One region of the Leptothoe sp. EHU-05/26/07-4 genome, then DNA from elsewhere that is predicted to be linked to it. Evidence: riboswitches for the same ligand, from Rfam matches in the RefSeq annotation. Region 1 holds a riboswitch; each other region holds the start of a gene.

Region 1 (6,081 bases):
TCGAGGATGTTAATAACTGTGAAGAAAATTATAGATTGAGAATTTTAGAAATTAGTATGCTCCAAGCGATCGCAACAGTAATTGGGGACAGAATTAACAACAGATTTATGTCAATTATGGCAGGAGGATCCCACATAAACTAATGCTCTCCAGAAATATGTAATCTTTACGGCTTTTCACCGATTTGCTCTAGTCGGCTCAATACAATCTGACGATTTCGTCGTGCGTTCTGATAGCCAGGATTATGCATCAAGGCTTGTTCAAATGAATGTAGAGCATCTTGATACCTTTCCAGGTTGAAAAGGGCATCCCCTCGGTTATCCCAACCGAGAGCGGAGCCTTGTGCGCCCCATTGACTATTGATTTCAAGGGCTAAATCACAGGATACTAAGGCTTGATGAAATTCTTGCAGTTGACTGAGAACACCACAGCGATTTGCCAAAACAAGAGAATACTCTGGTTCAATTAATAAAGCATGATTGTACGCTAACAAAGCATCTGGATAACGCTTTTGGCTAAAAAGCTGTTGCCCTAAATTATTCCATACTGTGGCATCAGTAACACTGGCAACAGCAGGGGATACGTTAACTATTAAACAGAGAAAAAGAGTGATAACTATCGTGACTAACGATTCAATCTCTCGACCCACCATTACTTGCATGCCTCCCGCATTCATACATGCTCAGACATATGACCTTAGCATCACCTAAATAAGAAAAATTGTCAATAAGGATCTACGGCAATTTGTAGGTGATTTTATGAATTTAGGAGCGTGACTGATAATGCCTGCGCCACGGGAAGCAACTGTATTTAGTTTGCTCAGCAGACGATTAAGCAAACCTGAGGGACTTGTCGGTTCACATATCCGTTCGGGTGTTAGGTGATAGGGTTGGGTACTTTGGCTTAATACTTACACTTATCATCTCTAGGGCCTCATACCGTTTGGCCAGCCTGTGATCGTGAAATATGCGTGTAATCCCAGGTTTAGCGTAGGCAAGATCGGCTGCGATCGCAATCGCCCTACCATCGATCCCCGCTAAAAATCAGCTTTCTAAGCATAGGCCTTTCTTGAGATTTATACCCAATAAGCCTGATTTATGTACAACTTAACGTCTTCTAAAATTTGGTAAGCGGCTAGAATGCTGCGACCCACTACCCAAATTTTCCCATCCTTTTGGAGTAGATGAAGCTTATCCTGCCAAGGCTCAGGCACCTTGCCTGCTTTGATCTCGTTATCATCGTCTCAACGATTCCGTTGTTTGGGCACCGGTACTAATGTGGCATCGACGATTTGACCACATAGGGCTTGGTAGCCCATCGCGTTAAGATAGGCCCCCAAACTACCTAAGCAACGGTTCCACGAGCTCAACTATAATCACGCAACATTTTTTTGATCTCGAGTGTATGCATTTCTTCCTGTCCAATTTTGGTACGGGTATATTCTTCCAAATAAACGCTGGCGTTTTGGACCACATCTAGGAGCTTTTTGTACATATTTAATGCCGTTTGCTCATGGTTTAGACTTTCTGACAGGAGGTCTTTAACCGAGTGGCGGTTGTTTTCCTCAATAGCTGAGATTTGCTGACTGGGATGGCCTTCTAGCCCAGTAATAATCTCACCGGCTTCTTGGGCATGGAGTAAAGATTCATTTGCCTGAGTCTTGAAAAAATCTACAATCGGAATGCGATTGGGCCCAGTAACCATTAAAGAACAATGGGTATAACGCACCACACCAGCTAGCTCAAATTCCATAATTTGATTGAGCAGTTCAATGGTTTGTGAGGTGTCAAGGTTTTTCATTTAGTCATGTTGAGAATCAACGAGTTCTGATTATAAGCATGGAATAGGTTTTATGGGTGGCTATGATTTAATGGTTGGAGTTGAAAGATGATTGGGGCATGGGTTTAGCTAAGTAGACATAAATCATCTGGTAGATCATCTGGAAGCCTGCAATTTCAATTGCAACTAATAAGAGAAAGCTCATATTTCAACTGTTTCCAATCCCTTGTGCTATCGTCAAAGTAGAGTCTCATAAAGCAGAGGCGCTCTATTATGATTGGGCGTTTAGTGATTAGTTTAGGGTTGTTGGGGAGTATCTGTATAACGAGTGCAGCCACTGCCGCTGGGCTAGCTGTTGTCGACTCGGCCACATTAGGAACCCACCGTAATTTACCTTGGTCAGAGCCAGTTCAAATCAATGATCCGTTTGAAGGCAGCTTTGTTGGGGTATTTGACCGTCATTCCTTTAGCGATCGCTTTTTGAATACAACCGCCCGAATTGAGGTGCAGAGCCTCTGGAGTCGTGATTTTATTCGGGTGCTGTCGATTATTCGCGATCGCGACTGTCTCAGCGGGTCGTTTCGGGTTTCTCCAGATTTGAGTTGCTCAGAATTTAGTAACGCCAGAAATATCATTCAACTTTTCATTAAAGTTGATGGCGATGTGTTTCAAATTGATGGACAAAATAATGTGTTCTCAGTGAGCAATGAGTTAGCCCAAGCGTTGCAAAATGCACCAGAGACAACGCTTGATATTCGACTGGTGACTGATAGCGGCGAAGCAATCGATAGCAAAATTGGCGAGGACACCGTTAAAGCTTGGAAAACGGTCTATGCCACCGATCTGGCTCAGCCATTTTAAGACAGCACTCGTGCATCAATTTGATGGATGAGTTAGCTTGATTTGCACATACAACGGCACCTCGCCCCCGGCTAGAAAGCCGCTCCAGGCATTATATCCGAGGGGGAAGATTAGTGGCGACAAGCACCTGCTGCCAGTTTGCCTAGGCTGAAGGGATCATGTTTCTGAGTTTCCCTGCTGTGGAGTGGCACTGGACGGATACCAGTTTAATGCAAGAAGGGCCTGGCTAGCCACGACCATCTTTTGTCCGTTATCTGAAAGGGGCCGTTCACCCAAGTCTAGCGAGTCAGCCCGCACGGCACGGAACACGCCGAAGCGACACAGGCCACCCCCAAAGGCTAAACGCATTAATAGAAATGTGGGTACTTCTCGCAATGATTTGAGCAGTCCGACAACCCCAAACCGCATCAGTGATGATGACCCATGGGTGCGGGGAGTCAGCAGATAAACAACGATGTCAACCACCAGCAAAATCGCTAGGAGGGCAACAAGCAATGACAAAATATTCATGTTAGTAACTATTCTCATTTTTAGGATGGAGGCGGTTGCCCACTGGGGCAATGGACATACGATGAGAGAACTGCCGTTGTCAACATCGACGCATGCGGCGAGTCACTGATTGAGAGAGAGATGCGATCGTACATCCAATCAACATCAACCAACCCCGCCATGGAAATCGCCTGGCTGGTTTTCCAAAGGTCTTTTGGCTCCGCATCTTATGGGTAAGTGCCGTTTGTGAAACAAACGTAAGTGCCGCTTGTTTCACAAACGGATGAACCGACGCAGGAATACATCCAGGGCGATGCAGATACTGTTGCAACATGAGTGCTTCAGGCGGCAGTATAATGGATGGCACGATGCTTTTAACTTTTTTCAAAATGATCTGTTGAGAACGGGTTAGACAGTGCTAAGAGCAATAGATTGTTCATACCTTTTGCAGGCATAACAATCCGTGACACACTGGCCAACAGTTTTTCAAAAAATTAATTAGATAACTAACAGATGCCCAAAATTAACAGGCACACTTAATAGTTATGGAGCTAGATATGCCTAGGGTAGAGCATTGTAGAGATTTCCCCTGGCAACATAGTTACAATTACGCACTAAAATCATCATCCGTACCTCGCAGATGTTGTAGAACATGAATTGGACTATCGGCGGGCATTCTGACTGAGAGGTGCGACACCTCCTTCACAGCTGCGGGACAGCGGCAGATTCTCACTGCTCTTTCCCCGTTTCCTCTAAGGACTGTTTCCCCTTAGAACCGATACGCCCAGTAATCTAGCACATTCTGACTACGCACAACACGGAATGTTAATTCAATTTGCGGTGCTGTCTGTGCGGCTCATTCTCGATTCCCTGACTCTAACGATGGCAAATGCATTCGCATTAGCAATAGTGTGGCGATCACCGCAGCAACAGAACTGACATAAAAAGGAGCCGCTGTAGAGACTGTTGCATAGAGCCAGCCAGCGATGAGACTGGCAGGTAATGCAGACAAACCAACTACCATATGAAAGGTGCCGGTTTCAGCGCCTCGTCGGTTGGGGTGTACTAGATCGGCAACAAATGCTTTTTGGACACCCCGCGTTAGAGTGCCATAGAGGCCGTATAACATAAACAGTAACCAAATAATAGCAGGCGTCTCTGCTTGAGCAAATCCCAAATAGGTGATAGCAAAGACAAGATATCCACTGACGAGTAGCGGTCGTCGCCCTATTTGGTCAGATAGACGACCAGCGATCAGTCCTAATCCAACGGCTACCAGGTTAAAAGCTGCGTATAGTAACAGAAGTGTAGAGCCGGTAAAGCTCAGCTCTTGGGCCCGTAATAACAGAAAAACATCCGATGAATTTCCTAAACTAAAGAGGGTAACGGCTAGTAAATACTGTCGATAGGTGGGGCTTAATCCTCGTAATGTAAATTGGGGACGTGCTTTTCTAGTTTGAGGACGTTGTTCTTTGACCTGAGTTAGTAAGATCAAAACACCCAGGAGCGCTGGGAAAAATGCGATCGCAAACACGCCTCGATAATTTCCTACAGAGTGTTGCAAAAAGACAAAACCCACCAGCGGACCCAGCACTTCACCCACCGTTTCCAAACTATGGTGTAAGCCAAATGCCTGTCCCCGTTGGGCAGCAGTACAATTCTCAACAATTAGAACATCCCGTGGTGCAGCTCGTAATCCTTTGCCAATCCGATCAAACAAACGTGCCCCTAACACATGGCCCCAGGTTCCCGACAGAGCTAACCCTAGTTTAGACAATGCCCCTAAGCTATAACCGGCCAACGCAAAAGGTTTGCGCCGACCGGCCCAGTCCGACAGCCAGCCAGAGTACAGTTTCAAAATACTGGCCGTGCTCTCAGCAATCCCCTCGATCAGCCCCACTGTCCAAACTGGAGCACCCAGCATGCTCGTCAAGAAAAAAGGTGTTAGTGGATACACCATCTTGCTGGCAAAATCAGTCAGCAAGCTTACCCAGCCTAGAGCTTGAACGGTTCGTGTCAGCCTACGTGATTGATTAGTCATAGAATCCTACTGGGGGTTCTCAGGATGAAGTAGCAGGGGGATAAGATGATCTGTCCTATCCCCCCTGCCCTCAAAAATTAAGCTTGAGGCATGAACAGAGCCAAGCTGCCAAACAGTAAAAACAGTCCTCCACCTAATGCAGTCAGTGTACGTTCTGAAACCCTGCCACAGAGCCAGCGACCACAGTTAGTGGCAATGGCTGCACAAATAGCATGGCCCAGGACGGCACCCATCACGACTCCGCCAGGTGGATTGGCTGCGGCCAGAGCAATGGTAGCAATTTGGGTGCGATCGCCCCACTCCGCCACGAAGACTAACCCAAAGGTCTCGGCCATAATTGCCAAGGGAGTCTCTTTCGGTTTTCTCTTGCTTTTTTCTGCCCTATCTACTGCTTCAGCCGCATCTTTCTCTTCGTCTCCTGTTGTTGCCATCTGGCTAGCCTGATATAGCAGCCGAATACCAAAAACAATAAATAAACAAACCTCAGCCCATTTAACCACTGAGTCGGGTAACAGTGATGCCGCCTGCCCAACTAAAACGGAGAGTATTGTCATGAGGGCTAATGCCCCAACCGCCCCTGCAAATACCCAGCGGCGACGATGGCGCATGGCCAAAATGGCGGCAATAAAAAAGGTCTTATCACCCAACTCAGAGATAGTAATCAATAACAGACTGGCCGTAAATGCAGCTAGCATCCTTTCAAATTCCTCAGATCACAACGGTCTCTGGCACGAATTTGACGAGGCACAAGACTCCACCAAATCCGCGTCAGCAGATTTAGTGAAGGTCTCGCTAATGACTAGTGGAAATTCCCTATCATTCTCTGAACCAGGCTCATCACCAGTATGTTGATTCAGAGATGTCGGCTAAACCGATAGCTACTCCCCTTCGAGAAGGATTATACGACAAAT
Region 2 (6,081 bases), on a different contig from region 1:
ACGTTTGGTTGTACTGCCCTAGGCTTTCTAGAAGAGTTAAAAAAATGGTCAGAAGATAACAATCTCTAAGCAAAATTTCAATATAGCTTGTTACCTTCCATTACTTTGAAAGATTAGGTTCGACAACAGTTGGAAAACTTTCAAAGTTACGACGTACCCAGTCCATACCCACTTCATTGTTGAGCTTGATTTTTCTAGGTGTATCAGAGTAAATTTTGCCCAGAATATCTGCATCTTGTTCGACAACCACTTTGCTAAAGTTAAGAAAGCTGTCACCTAGCAGATTAAATAGCGGATGTTTTGCCTGACCAAACAACAAGATATATGTGCGAGTTCGGTTTTCCGCTTCAGGTATAAAGAGATGACATTGAGCAATTTTACCCAATGGAGTTTCTCCATGAAAAATAACCAAAGATGGAAAATGGTTCTCCAGGTGAGCTTTCAGCCTATTAGGCAATAGAAAGAGATCTGGCTTTCTCACTTTCTCTAATAGAGAATAAGGTTCAGTGGGCATTTCATAAAACGCATGGGAGTGATGCCCCTGATCAACAAACTGATGAAATTCTACCTCAGTAATCCGAAATAAATCTCGGTGAGTACCGTTTTGATGGTTATAGTCATGCATGTTGAGCAGCATCGTCAGTAAATCAGTTTCAACCCTGATATCAGCGGTATGACCCACAAAGTTATATGTTTTGGCCACATCATCCAACACTGTGGGAATCCCAATTTTTGGCTGATGATCCCCATAGGACCAGATAAAATCGCCCTGAATAAAGAGTTTTAACGGCTTTAATTGAGGCAGCGTTTTCTTACCTGACCCAGGCAATACCGTACAGCCCTTGCCATCAAAGGCAAGGGCATGAAATGGACAGGTTACCGTACTGGTGCCGCTGTTGGTTTCACACCATCCTTCTGATAGCATGGCTCCCATGTGAGGGCAAGCATTGGGCAGTGCATGAATGTCTCCAATGGCATCCTTCCACATCACGTAGTCACTGCCATACAGCGACATTTTGCGCGGTTGATCCACTGCCAGCATAGACCTGTGCGCCAATAACCAGGGCGCACCAAAAAGCATAGACTTCATGGGGGTCTCCGTTAGTTATAAAATTGTGAGGAATCCGTCGTGTTTTAAAAATATGACAGACCAGTCGCATTTGTCAAAAAATCTTCGTCGACAGCCCAAGCAAGAGCGGGGCAAAGAGCGGGTGGAAAAAATTTTAGATGCGGCGGCGGCAGTTTTTGATGAGGTTGGTTATAACGCTGCCACCACCCATCAAATTGCAGCGAAAGCTGGGACAGCCATTGGGTCTGTGTATCAGTTTTTTGCAGATAAAGCGGCTATTTTTAACGCGATGGAGCTGCGCCATGTGGAACGCGTCAAGCAGTTTTGGGCCCATATTAATACGCCAGAAATTGTGCAGCTACCCCTGCGGCCAATGATTCATGCCCTTATATCTTCAGCAGTAGAGCTGTTTGAGCAGCCTGTATCTAGAGTGGTGTTTGTCCAGTTTTACACCGCTCGCGATATGTTCCAGTCGATTGACGACAGCATGACCCAAGAAGCCATTGACTTCCTGGCCAACATTCTACAACAGCGTAATTCATCCTTAGGGCAAGCCCAATGTGACCTTCTGGCCGAAGTGTGTGTGCACAGTTCTAATGCCTTGATTCTGAAGGCTCTACACACCTCTGACCAAGAGCATCGTCAGCGCTTGACACAGCAGATTGAGGACTTACTAGTGTCATATTTAGAACCGCATGTTGGGAATGATCGTGCCATCAATGTAATGAAAGTAATGATATGCCCGCACTGTCAGTCAAAACGACTATCAAAAAATGGTCGTCGTCGAGGAAAGCAGTGTTATCTCTGTAAGGATTGTGGTAAACAGTTTGTCCAGTCGCTTGCGAGCGATTAGCCTGTCCACCCTTAGGTCTAATTAGTTACCTGAGCTGATCTTTTCAGATATCTGTTTGAGAAAATTTAGATGAAAATTAATATAGTCATCATTGAGCCAATCCTGTGCCAGGGAATGACCGGTATTAAGCCCAAAGAACCAAATATCTCGTATGGCAATAAACGGTTCGATAAGACTTAAATCCAAATCAGAAATCTCTCTCTTTGACCTATATCCCTCTAGAAAACTTGACCATAGGGCATCTTCTTTGCCAAGCAGCCTAATCACCCACCTAAATGTGGCCAGATCATAAATGCGCCAACCCAGGCCACAGCAGTCAAAATCAAAGTGTGTGACCTTGCCACCATGCTCATGGGCATTCTCTCCATGAACGTCACCATGGCAAAACCCATAGTCCAACTTACCTACCTCTGTAGCATTAACAATTGTAAAAAGACTGTTGGCTAACTCACTTAAGAACTCCCAGTCTGAGGGCCTTTCTGCTAAATAAGGTTGGATCTTGACCAAAGGCTCATCTATAAGATGTTTGAGGTCTAATGTATAGCGGCTAGCATTAGACTCAAATCCTGAAGAACAACTGTGTATTTCTGCCACTGCCTGACCAAGGAGAGTTGCATCTTTTGGATCGTTAAACTTTAAGATATTTCCTTGGGCAAACTGAGTGATAATAACGTGTCGTTCTCCTTCTGGAGCAATAATTGGGGTAATAAACCCTCCTTGCTTTCTCTCAATAGGAATAGCAACAGCTGCCCCCTGCTTATGTAAGTGCATCAGTGCCGCTAGTTCAAACTCTATGTCTGAGCGTGTCCTCCAATTGTGTCGATACACCCGCAATATAAAATCATCTTTTTCGGAAGATAATTTATAGGTGTCATTGAGCCCCCTATGCCAAAACTCGCAGGAGACAGGATTCGACATTTTATATTGCGGTGCTACTTTACTCAACAGCTCAGATGCACTCAAGGTCGAATACGTCGCTTTAATAGTCAAGCTGGGCTGAGGCATAGTAAACAGATTAATGATCGCCGTTGCAGATTCATAGAATGGTGAGCTACCTGGATAGGCATTGGTTATCAAGGTCGCTCACAAGGTGGCTCAGACAAAAGTCTTTTGAGGAGGCCAACAGTATCTAGGTATTTAATCTGAACATCTCACTTTAGATCAGTGTGATATGATTTTACTCTGGATCGGTTCTAGTGGGGAGCAGCCACTGGAGTTAATGGGGAAAGCGTAGTGAAAATCTACCACTGTCCCGCAGCTGTGAAAGAGGTTCTAAACTTTGTTTATGCCTCTCAGTCAGAACGCCCGCCGATGCTGTGACCTAAGATATCTGCGAGGTACGGATGTGAATCAAATCTTTTTTGCCCGGTCCAGGCTCCAACGGCGAGTTTGTTGTCGATATGTCTATAGCCCTTGAAACAGAATTGACTAGAGTCTATGCATACGGTCTTTAGCTTCAGTGGCATAGCTAAATAGTCATCTGAAGCATGGCTCTAGCCTTAACTTTTGTCTGCAAGTTGCTTTGGCCTCCACACCTTAAATCCCTCTCCTTCTCCTCAAGGAGAGAATTTTTGGCTTGAAAGAATTTGTTTTTCTCAAAAAATCTCCTCTCTTACTGCCTTCCTTCTTCAGGAGAAGGGTTTGGGGGATAAAGGTGATCCTTTGGTTGTTCGTTTCTCCACACAATACACACTTAAAACCAAAAGACCAATGTCTACTATGTCCAAGTTCCCTGCTTCTCTAACGCTTCTATCTTTTCTATTGGCATCACCCGCCTGGGCTGGAGAAACAACCAAGCTAGAAAAATCTGAATTAGCTCAGACTCCTGAGGTAGATGACGTTATTCGGATTAATGTTGTTGAAAGTATCCTTGATCAGCCTGTTTACTCTCCTTTTCGTCGTGAAGGCACTGTTCGTGAGTCAACACAGCCTGTTTATGTGATTAATCGCGAGCAAATTGAAACGCAGGGAGCCCGCACTGTTGATGAAGCCCTACTCTATCTACCCGGAATATTGAGCGAAGGTACAGCAGGTGGCCAGTTGGGCTCTCAGAGTGGTCAGTTTATTCGGGGAGGTGGAACAGCTCAAACCCTGATTTTGCTAGATGGTCGTCCAATAAACGAGATCGGTGCAGCCGGTGGATTTGATCTCTCGACCTTTACAACCGATGCGGTCGAACAAATTGAGGTGCTGCCAGGGGGGGGCTCAGTCCTGTATGGATCCAATGCCATTGGTGGTGTCATCAATATCATTACCCGCAGACCGCTGGAAGAAGAAGGCATAGAGGTGACCACTAGCTTAGATCTTGGCAGCTTTGGCTATAACAGTCAGGCACTACAGGTGCGGGGAAACACTGGCAATGTTGATTGGAGACTCGGTTATAACCGTACCGATTCAGAAAATGATTTTCCTTTTAGCCTAAGCACAACAGACTTTGAGGGTGATCGCAGCAATGCGGAGGTGCTTTATAACAATCTTAATTTTCAGTTGGCAGCTGACCTTAATGAACGCAATCGGGTAAGTCTGGGGGCATTGTATCTCACCAAAGATTTAAATGTTCCTGGTGGTGTGCCGACTCCTAGCGGCTTTGGTGCGTTCAATACACTGACTGAAGACGATAGTCAGTATACAGAAAATTTACTACTGGATTTAACCTATGAATCCAAGCTGGGGCAAGGGGATAACTCATTGCTAACAGCACGATTATTTGGTGATTTCCTTGACCTTACCTTCAAGGATCCCATTGCCGATAGCAGTTTTGATACGCCTTCAGAAGATAGGATCGATCAAATTTCCCTAGGTGGGCAATTGCAGCATACCTGGCAGTTTGCTGATAATCAGAACATTACCTACGGTGTCGACTACCGTAATGTTCAAGCAGACAACGAAACAACTAATTTGTTGACAGATTTAACCACTGAGGCCTATGACGAAAGCATTAATCAAACCGGTATTTTTGCTCGATACCAGGCTGATATCACCTCTCGCATCAGTGTTAATGCCGGTATTCGGCAAGATTTTAACGATCTGGCTGATGAAGACTCTTTTACTTCATTTAACTTAGGTACACGGGTGGCTTTAACCGATACCACGAATTTTCGGGCTAACTTTGCTCGCAATTTTCGTGTGCCTACCTTATCGGATCTTTTTCTGACCACATTCAACACCAACAACCCAAACCTTGAACCTGAAACTGGCATTAGCTTTGACGTAGGTATTGATCAACAAATCGGCGACCGGGGCTTATTTAGGGTTACCTTCTATCGCAATGAAATTAAGGATGCCATTAACTTTGACAGTGATACCATGAGGTTCGAAAACATTGATCGAGTGGAGGCCATCGGGATTGAGACGGAGCTAAATTACCAAGTGCTTGACGGTGTGTTTGCCTTTGCAAATTACACGTGGAATCGTCCAGAAATTAGGGAAAGTGATAACCCCGATGATCGAGGTAATTCTTTGCCGTTTACCAATGCCGACAGCTTTAATTTAGGTGTGGCTTATGAACCCGGCGATGGGGTATACGCGGCTCTATTCTTACGCTCCATCAGTGATACTTTTGTTGATCGGGGTAATTCAGAAACCCTTGATGGGCGAACAACCTTGGACTTTAAGCTACGGTTGCCTCTAAGCGACAGCTGGGCATTGAATGCCAGCTTAGACAATATTTTTGATGAGCAGTTTGAAGAGTTTCCTGGGTTTCCTGGCATAGGTCGGAGCGTTCAGGTGGGTTTGAAAGGAACTTTCTGATCAAGTAGGGAGAGGGGTAACAATGGATCGATTTGAAAAGCTGGCCTCTGTCCTCCTTGTAAAGGGAGACTATAGGGGGGGCTCGACCACGTCAACATCATCTATTCTAAAGTCTGTAACAACCGTCTTGCTATTGGGGCTGTTGGCGACGGCTGGCTGCCGACAACTTCCATCAGAACCTGCCACAGCTGATAATCATGCTGCCTGTGTCGCAGACTACAACCCTGCCACAGACTACTTTCCCAACAAAGTTCAGCCTAAATACGCAACTGGCTTTTCCGTTGACTATTACAACCACTACAAGGTCGTTACCGTTACTCAGCCCTGGCAAGCGGCTAATGAGACTTTTGAGTATCTGCTAGTGCAGTGCGGAACTCCGGTTCCAGAAGGGTTTGAAGAGGCTCAAGTC
Region 3 (6,081 bases), on a different contig from region 1:
CCCTGTCGATCCCTACGATTTTTTGAGAGGGTATTACCAAACCCTGCGTTATGACATTTCCCAACGTGAGACGTTGCACACACTTCCGGGTGGCGAGAAGTTTTTTGAGGACTATGACTATCAGCCTCAGGCCTTTTTTGTTGTCTTGGAAGCTCCCAAAACAGAGACTTCGCCTCCAACTCCCTGGCAACCCATTCGCGTCAGTGAAACACGACCTGACGATCTAGACACTAATCAGATTGTTCTAAAAGGTCAATACGCTAACAATCGAATCACCTACGGTCTGGAGCGTTACTACATGCCAGAGGATCAAAGAGTAGATATCAATGCACATATTAATGATACTCAATGGCGAGATCAAGAAGCTTTTGTGGTGGACATTAAAATCGATAGCCATGGCAATGCGGTGTTAGTAGGACTATGGGTAAATAGCACTAACTATCGTTTTTAATGTAAGGAGATATCTTTGGGTTAGTCCCATTGGTGTTGTCGAGCTTCATCGACGATCCCTTGGGCCTCTTCGAGGGGAATATCATAGCGAGTGCTCAAGAGTTGGGGCATGCGATCGCAGGCACGATTGGGATTCACATCTGGTTGCTTGGAATAAGCAGGCAATGCAACATTACATAAAAAAGGTGAAGGTTTCACCTCGAGTTGAAGCGGTTCAAGATTTAGAACTTCTCGTAAATTTATAAAAAATAGCAAGGCCCCGCTGAGGTTAGCATCGCTGAGGTTGGCATCGCTGAGTAGGGTACAGTTGAGGTTGGCCCCGCTGAGGTTGGCATATCTCAGGTCAGCCCCGCTGAGGTCGGAATATCTCAGGTCAGCCCCGCTGAGATTGGCATACCTAAGGTTGGCCCCGCTGAGGTTAGCCCCACTGAGGTCAGCACTGATAAGGTCAGCCCCACTGAGGTTAGCGCCGCTGAGGTCGGCCCCGCTGAGGTTAGCGCCGTTGAGGTTGGCCCCGCTGAGGTCGGCATATCTGAGGTCGGCATATCTGAGGTTGGCCCCGCTGAGGTTGGCACTGATAAGGTCGGCGCTGATGAGGTCGGCCCCGCTCAGGTCGGTCCCGCTCAGGTCGATTGCCTCTGCATTTCTGTTAGCAATGCGGAAACGAAGAAACAGGAAAACCCCACCGGCAACCATTGCGAGCGTCCCAATCCCCCTGATGAGGGTTTGACGATGTGGGTGAGCAAGGGTGACTCTTTCGTTGTGGGATAGGCGACCGTCATCTGGCTGAGGTTGACGAACGGGGAGTAACCAAAGCCACCACACTAACCAGAGAAAGACTGGAGTGGCGATCGCTCCCATCACCCACCCCTTGTTGATGCTTATCTTTGGCGGCCACTGCTTGAATCGCTCTCGCATGCTTGGGACTCCCTCAATGTTGAGCCCATTATCACTCCCCTCATTCGGGAACGCCCTAAATATTTATGCGCGCTTAACCACCCCATTTACGCCAAGGCGTATTCTGCCTGCTTTGTGCTTTTGCAACCAATGCGGGTTTGAGCCATGGTCCATGGACTTTTGAACTAAGTCGATGGGCCATGGCTCACCATCAGGCCTATGCAGTTCCTGCCATAGCTTGAGTAACGGTCTCTTTATCCAGCTCAGAGCCAATGACCACTAGCCGAGTCTGACGAGATTCATCCGCTTGCCAGGGGCGATCATAAAAGTGATCAAAACGCTGGCCTACACCTTGCAAAACTAGTCGCATCGCTTTGTTTGGGACAGAGACAAAGCCTTTAATGCGATAAATCTCTTGCTGCTTCACCAATGATTGCAAACGTTGCACCAAAACAGCAGGTTCAAACGCCTTATCTAGCTCAACATAAACGGACTCCAGATGATCGTCATGCTCATGCTCTTCTTCATGATCATGATGGCTGTGACGACTATCCAAGTCATCTTCAACAGCGGCATTAAAGCCCAGCAAAATATCTGGGCTAATCTCACCCTGCTGACAAGGAACAACCTTAACACCCGTGGGTGCCTTCTGTTGGAGCCATCGTTGTACCTTAAGACGGTTATCCTCCGACATCACATCGGTCTTAGTCAGTAGCACCATATCAGCACAGGCTAGCTGATCCTCAAACAGTTCCTCAATGGGTGTCTCATGGTCTAATGAGTCATCTGCCTGTCGTTGGGATTCTAGGGCCTCTAGATCGCCAACAATTTGACCCTTGGCAAGGGCATTGCCATCCACCACCGTCACCACACCATCCACGGTTGCGCCAGTCCGAATTTCAGGCCAACGAAATGCCTGCACTAAAGGCTTCGGCAGCGCTAACCCTGAGGTTTCAATGACAATACAGTCAATGTCTTCTCGTCGCTTTAGAAGAGTTTGCATGGTAGGCAAAAACTCTTCTTGCACAGTGCAGCATAGACACCCATTAGCAAGCTCTAGAATTTTAGTATCAGGGGTCTCATCTTCATCACAGACCTGGCAGGATTTTAGAATTTCTCCATCAATGCCAACTTCTCCAAACTCGTTGACCAATACAGCGATGCGTCGTCCCTGGTTGTTTTGCAATAGATGACGCACCAGCGTAGTTTTACCGGAACCTAGAAAGCCGGTGACTACGGTAACAGGAATTTTATGCATTGGTTTTTCCTAACGACTAAAGATTCAAGATTTTGTGCAAATTTGGTTTGGTAGAGGTGCACATTGGTGCACCCGTCAGGATGCAGACAACTGATTCTGATCCTGCATTGGACGTACAGCAGTGGGTTCCTACAGAGGAACTATTTATTTCTAAAAAAGCTCTTTCCTAAATTCTCTCCAAGCAAATTGAAGTCAAGTATGAAAGAAAGCTAAAAATAACAAACAGGATAGTTTGAGATGTCTAGTCGATCTTTTACCTTTCCTTTTGGAGCTACCATGTACGCATAAGTTGCAGAGTGGGCAAATTCAAGACCATGTCTACCTTTTGGGACATTATCTTCCAGATACATACACAGTACCCTTTAAGAGGGTTCACAGTAGATCAGCGTAGGTTAAGCGAGCAAAACATAATCCATCATCAGTGTGGACAGAAACGTACCGCCCACACCGCAAATAATAAAACCAGCAAATCGCAGCGCTGAACTTTCGGGTGACTGTTGGAATAGGCGACTACCCATCCCATAGGCAGCTGTTGCGATCGCAAGCTGAATCAATGCAAATCCTAGCAAATAAGCCATCAAAGGACCCATTTCAGCACCAAAAATGGATTCTCCGTAAGCAAATCCATGGAACAACCCAGAAATGGCAGCTAAACCAGTGATAATTGTGCTATTTGGCCGCTTTTTTAGGGCTAGTAGTACACCAAAGACAAGCACTGAGGCAGAAATTACCAGCTCAGGAAGCGGCAAATCAATGCTCACCAAATGAATTCCTGTACCCAAAAGAGAGGCTAAAACAAAGGCAACAGGAATAATTAAGTTGCGACCAATGGCTGCTGCTAACAACCCTGAGGCAATGACAAACACTAGATGGTCTAATCCAATGACCGGATGACCAATACCGGATAAAAATCCTTCAATGAAATTACCGGGTGTCTTTCCACCTAACGGATGGTGAGCTAGGGCAGGCAACCCATTGAGGAGAAGTGCTGTGATCGCAACAAGCGCAATCTTGCCTGAACGACAAAGATCCTTAACCTTGAAACCCTTCAAGGCGACTAAAGCATATAAACCCATCTGTACCTCGCAGATCAATAAAACGGCAGGTTGACCATCGGCGGGCATTCTGACTGGGAGGTATAAAACTTCCTTCACAGCTGCGGGACAGTGGCAGATTTTCACTGCGCTTTCCCCCTTTCCTCTAGCGGCTGTTCCCCACTAGAACCGATGCTAAGCAGATTAAATCTACCACCTTCGCCTTCGCTTTGGATATCAAAATTGCATAGGATTAACTATTTAGGATTGGCATAGAACGTTGTTTCTTGGCCTTTCTGTTAGAACTATACCCATACCCTGTTGTAGGTCCTATGCCATTTGCCACGTCATCTCTTCCCCTGCCCGTAACGGCACAAGTTCAGACTCAGTCAGAGGCACTTGATCAGGGATGCGCCACGTTGTTTTGACCAAGGTAATTTGCTGCGTATTGCGGGGTAGTTGGTAAAAGTCTGGTCCATGGAAGCTGGCGAACGCTTCTAGTTTATCGAGGGCGTCAACGCTCTCAAACGCTTCTGCATACAACTCCATAGCATGCAAGGCCGAATAGCAACCGGCACAGCCACAGGATGTTTCCTTATTGTTGCGATCATGGGGGGCACTATCGGTACCCAGAAAAAACTTAGGATTACCCGAAGTGGCCGCTTGCAAAATTGCCCGACGATGCTGCTCATGTTTCAAAATTGGCAGGCAATAAAAGTGGGGGCGAATTCCCCCTTGGAAGAGCGCATTACGGTTAAACAATAAATGCTGCGGTGTGATGGTTGCAGCCACATGGTTATGGGCCAGAACAAATTGCACAGCATCTGAGGTGGTAATGTGCTCAAGCACGATACGCAGGTTGGGAAATCGCTGCTTAAGTGGGAGCAACTGTTGCTCGATAAATATCTTCTCACGATCAAAAACATCGACCCCTTTATCGGTCACTTCCCCGTGTAACAATAGGGGCATGTCCACCTGCTGCATGGCAGCAAAGACGCGATCGCACTTACGAATATCCGTCACACCAAAGTCTGAATTGGTTGTTGCACCGGCTGGATAGTATTTAACCGCTTTAACAAACTGGGAGGCTTTGGCCGCAATGATCTCTTTGGGGTCTGTATTGTCAGTCAGGTAGAGGGTCATCAGCGGCTCAAATTGTTTGCCAGCTGGAATGGCTGCGATAATGCGATCTCGATAGGCTGCCGCATCCGCTACCGAGCGCACGGGGGGCTTCAAATTCGGCATAATGATGGCGCGGGAAAACTGACGCACCGTATGGGGCAAAACCGCTTTCAGCATCACACCGTCCCGCACATGCAGATGCCAGTCGTCGGGTCGAGTTATGGTAAGCTTTTGCATCTTTTAATCATTAAACAAGTAGCAACGTGATTATAGTGTCCATCCACTATGGAAAGCCATCTAATACTCAATCCCTATCTGGGCTGGAATACCTGCACTGATGGGGTGCTTGATGCGATTCATTTCTGTCACCAAATCAGCAACATCAATTAATTCCTGGGGCGCATAGCGTCCGGTACTGGCCACATGACAATGGTTAGGACGAGCCTGAATGCCTGCCATTACAGGTGTCAGATCTAGCCGAGCTTTTTTGAGCGCAATGTGTAATTCATCCAGAACAACCAGGGAAATATCGGGGTCCGCAATGAGCTTGGTTGCCGTTTGCCAGGCCTGCTCCGCCATCCGCTGGTCTTGATCCGGGTCCTGGGTTTCCCAGGTGAACCCCCCACCCAGGGTATCGATACTGATGGGAAAACCCTGTTCCTTGAGCTTTTCCAACATGATGCGATCGCCATCGGGAAACGCACTGTCGTTTTTAATAAACTGCACCACAGCCACCCTCATATCATGGGCTAAATGGCGATAAACCAGGTTCATGGCACTACTGGTTTTACCTTTACCTAATCCTGTAAACAAAAGATACAGTCCTTTTTCATTCCCTGCGCGGTTGGCACGGGACTGATCTTTAGCGGCTTTTATCTTCTGTAGACGGGCTTGCTCTTCTGACGTATTTTGTGGGGTGTTCTGTGGGTTGGTCATAGTGTTTCCTCAATGTGAGCTTCGGCATCTAATACAATGGCCCTCAGCTGTTCTAGCATTTCGGGTGAAACCTGTTGCCATAATCCTCGCTGGTGGGCTTCTAACAACCGTTCTGACATATCCCGTAACGCCCAGGGATTATGGGTCTGGATAAAGCGTTGAACGTTGTCGTCTAGAATGTACGTCTCGGCAACGCCAGCATACATAAAATCAGCCACCGCGTGGGTTGTTGCATCATAGGCAAAGAGATAATCCACCGTGGCAGCCATCTCAAAAGCGCCTTTATAGCCATGGCGCATCACCCCGGCAATCCATTTAGGATTGACAACGCGGGAACGGTAAACTCGGCTGATCTCCTCGGGCAAAGAGCGAATTCGCGGCTGT

Evidence for each region. A riboswitch is a leader RNA that binds a small molecule or an ion and turns the genes downstream of it on or off. The one in region 1 is predicted to bind cobalamin.
Region 2: linked by a shared signal. The riboswitch ahead of U2F10_RS02200 (TonB-dependent receptor plug domain-containing protein) and the one ahead of U2F10_RS08230 (hypothetical protein) in region 1 are both predicted to bind cobalamin.
Region 3: linked by a shared signal. The riboswitch ahead of U2F10_RS34180 (HupE/UreJ family protein) and the one ahead of U2F10_RS08230 (hypothetical protein) in region 1 are both predicted to bind cobalamin.

What each region holds. Positions count from the first base shown of each region.
Region 1 covers NZ_JAXSQV010000003.1:76,519-82,599, forward strand. Annotated here, with positions in the region: gene U2F10_RS08210 (tetratricopeptide repeat protein) at 167-661, opposite strand; gene U2F10_RS08215 (ferritin-like domain-containing protein) at 1,366-1,800, opposite strand; gene U2F10_RS08220 (hypothetical protein) at 2,053-2,640, shown strand; partial or broken gene U2F10_RS08225 (SAM-dependent methyltransferase) at 2,923-3,051, opposite strand; gene U2F10_RS08230 (hypothetical protein) at 3,230-3,496, opposite strand; cobalamin riboswitch at 3,780-3,924, opposite strand; gene U2F10_RS08235 (MFS transporter) at 3,986-5,170, opposite strand; gene U2F10_RS08240 (TMEM165/GDT1 family protein) at 5,248-5,865, opposite strand.
Region 2 covers NZ_JAXSQV010000002.1:74,997-81,077, forward strand. Annotated here, with positions in the region: gene U2F10_RS02180 (winged helix-turn-helix transcriptional regulator) at 1-69, shown strand, start outside; gene U2F10_RS02185 (Rieske 2Fe-2S domain-containing protein) at 101-1,090, opposite strand; gene U2F10_RS02190 (TetR family transcriptional regulator) at 1,143-1,922, shown strand; gene U2F10_RS02195 (phosphotransferase enzyme family protein) at 1,944-2,927, opposite strand; cobalamin riboswitch at 3,094-3,249, shown strand; gene U2F10_RS02200 (TonB-dependent receptor plug domain-containing protein) at 3,633-5,672, shown strand; gene U2F10_RS02205 (ABC transporter substrate-binding protein) at 5,695-6,081, shown strand, end outside.
Region 3 covers NZ_JAXSQV010000008.1:169,915-175,995, forward strand. Annotated here, with positions in the region: gene U2F10_RS34165 (GDYXXLXY domain-containing protein) at 1-451, shown strand, start outside; gene U2F10_RS34170 (pentapeptide repeat-containing protein) at 472-1,368, opposite strand; gene cobW (cobalamin biosynthesis protein CobW) at 1,565-2,605, opposite strand; gene U2F10_RS34180 (HupE/UreJ family protein) at 2,998-3,681, opposite strand; cobalamin riboswitch at 3,704-3,848, opposite strand; gene pyrC (dihydroorotase) at 3,970-4,998, opposite strand; gene U2F10_RS34190 (cob(I)yrinic acid a,c-diamide adenosyltransferase) at 5,059-5,697, opposite strand; gene cobN (cobaltochelatase subunit CobN) at 5,694-6,081, opposite strand, start outside.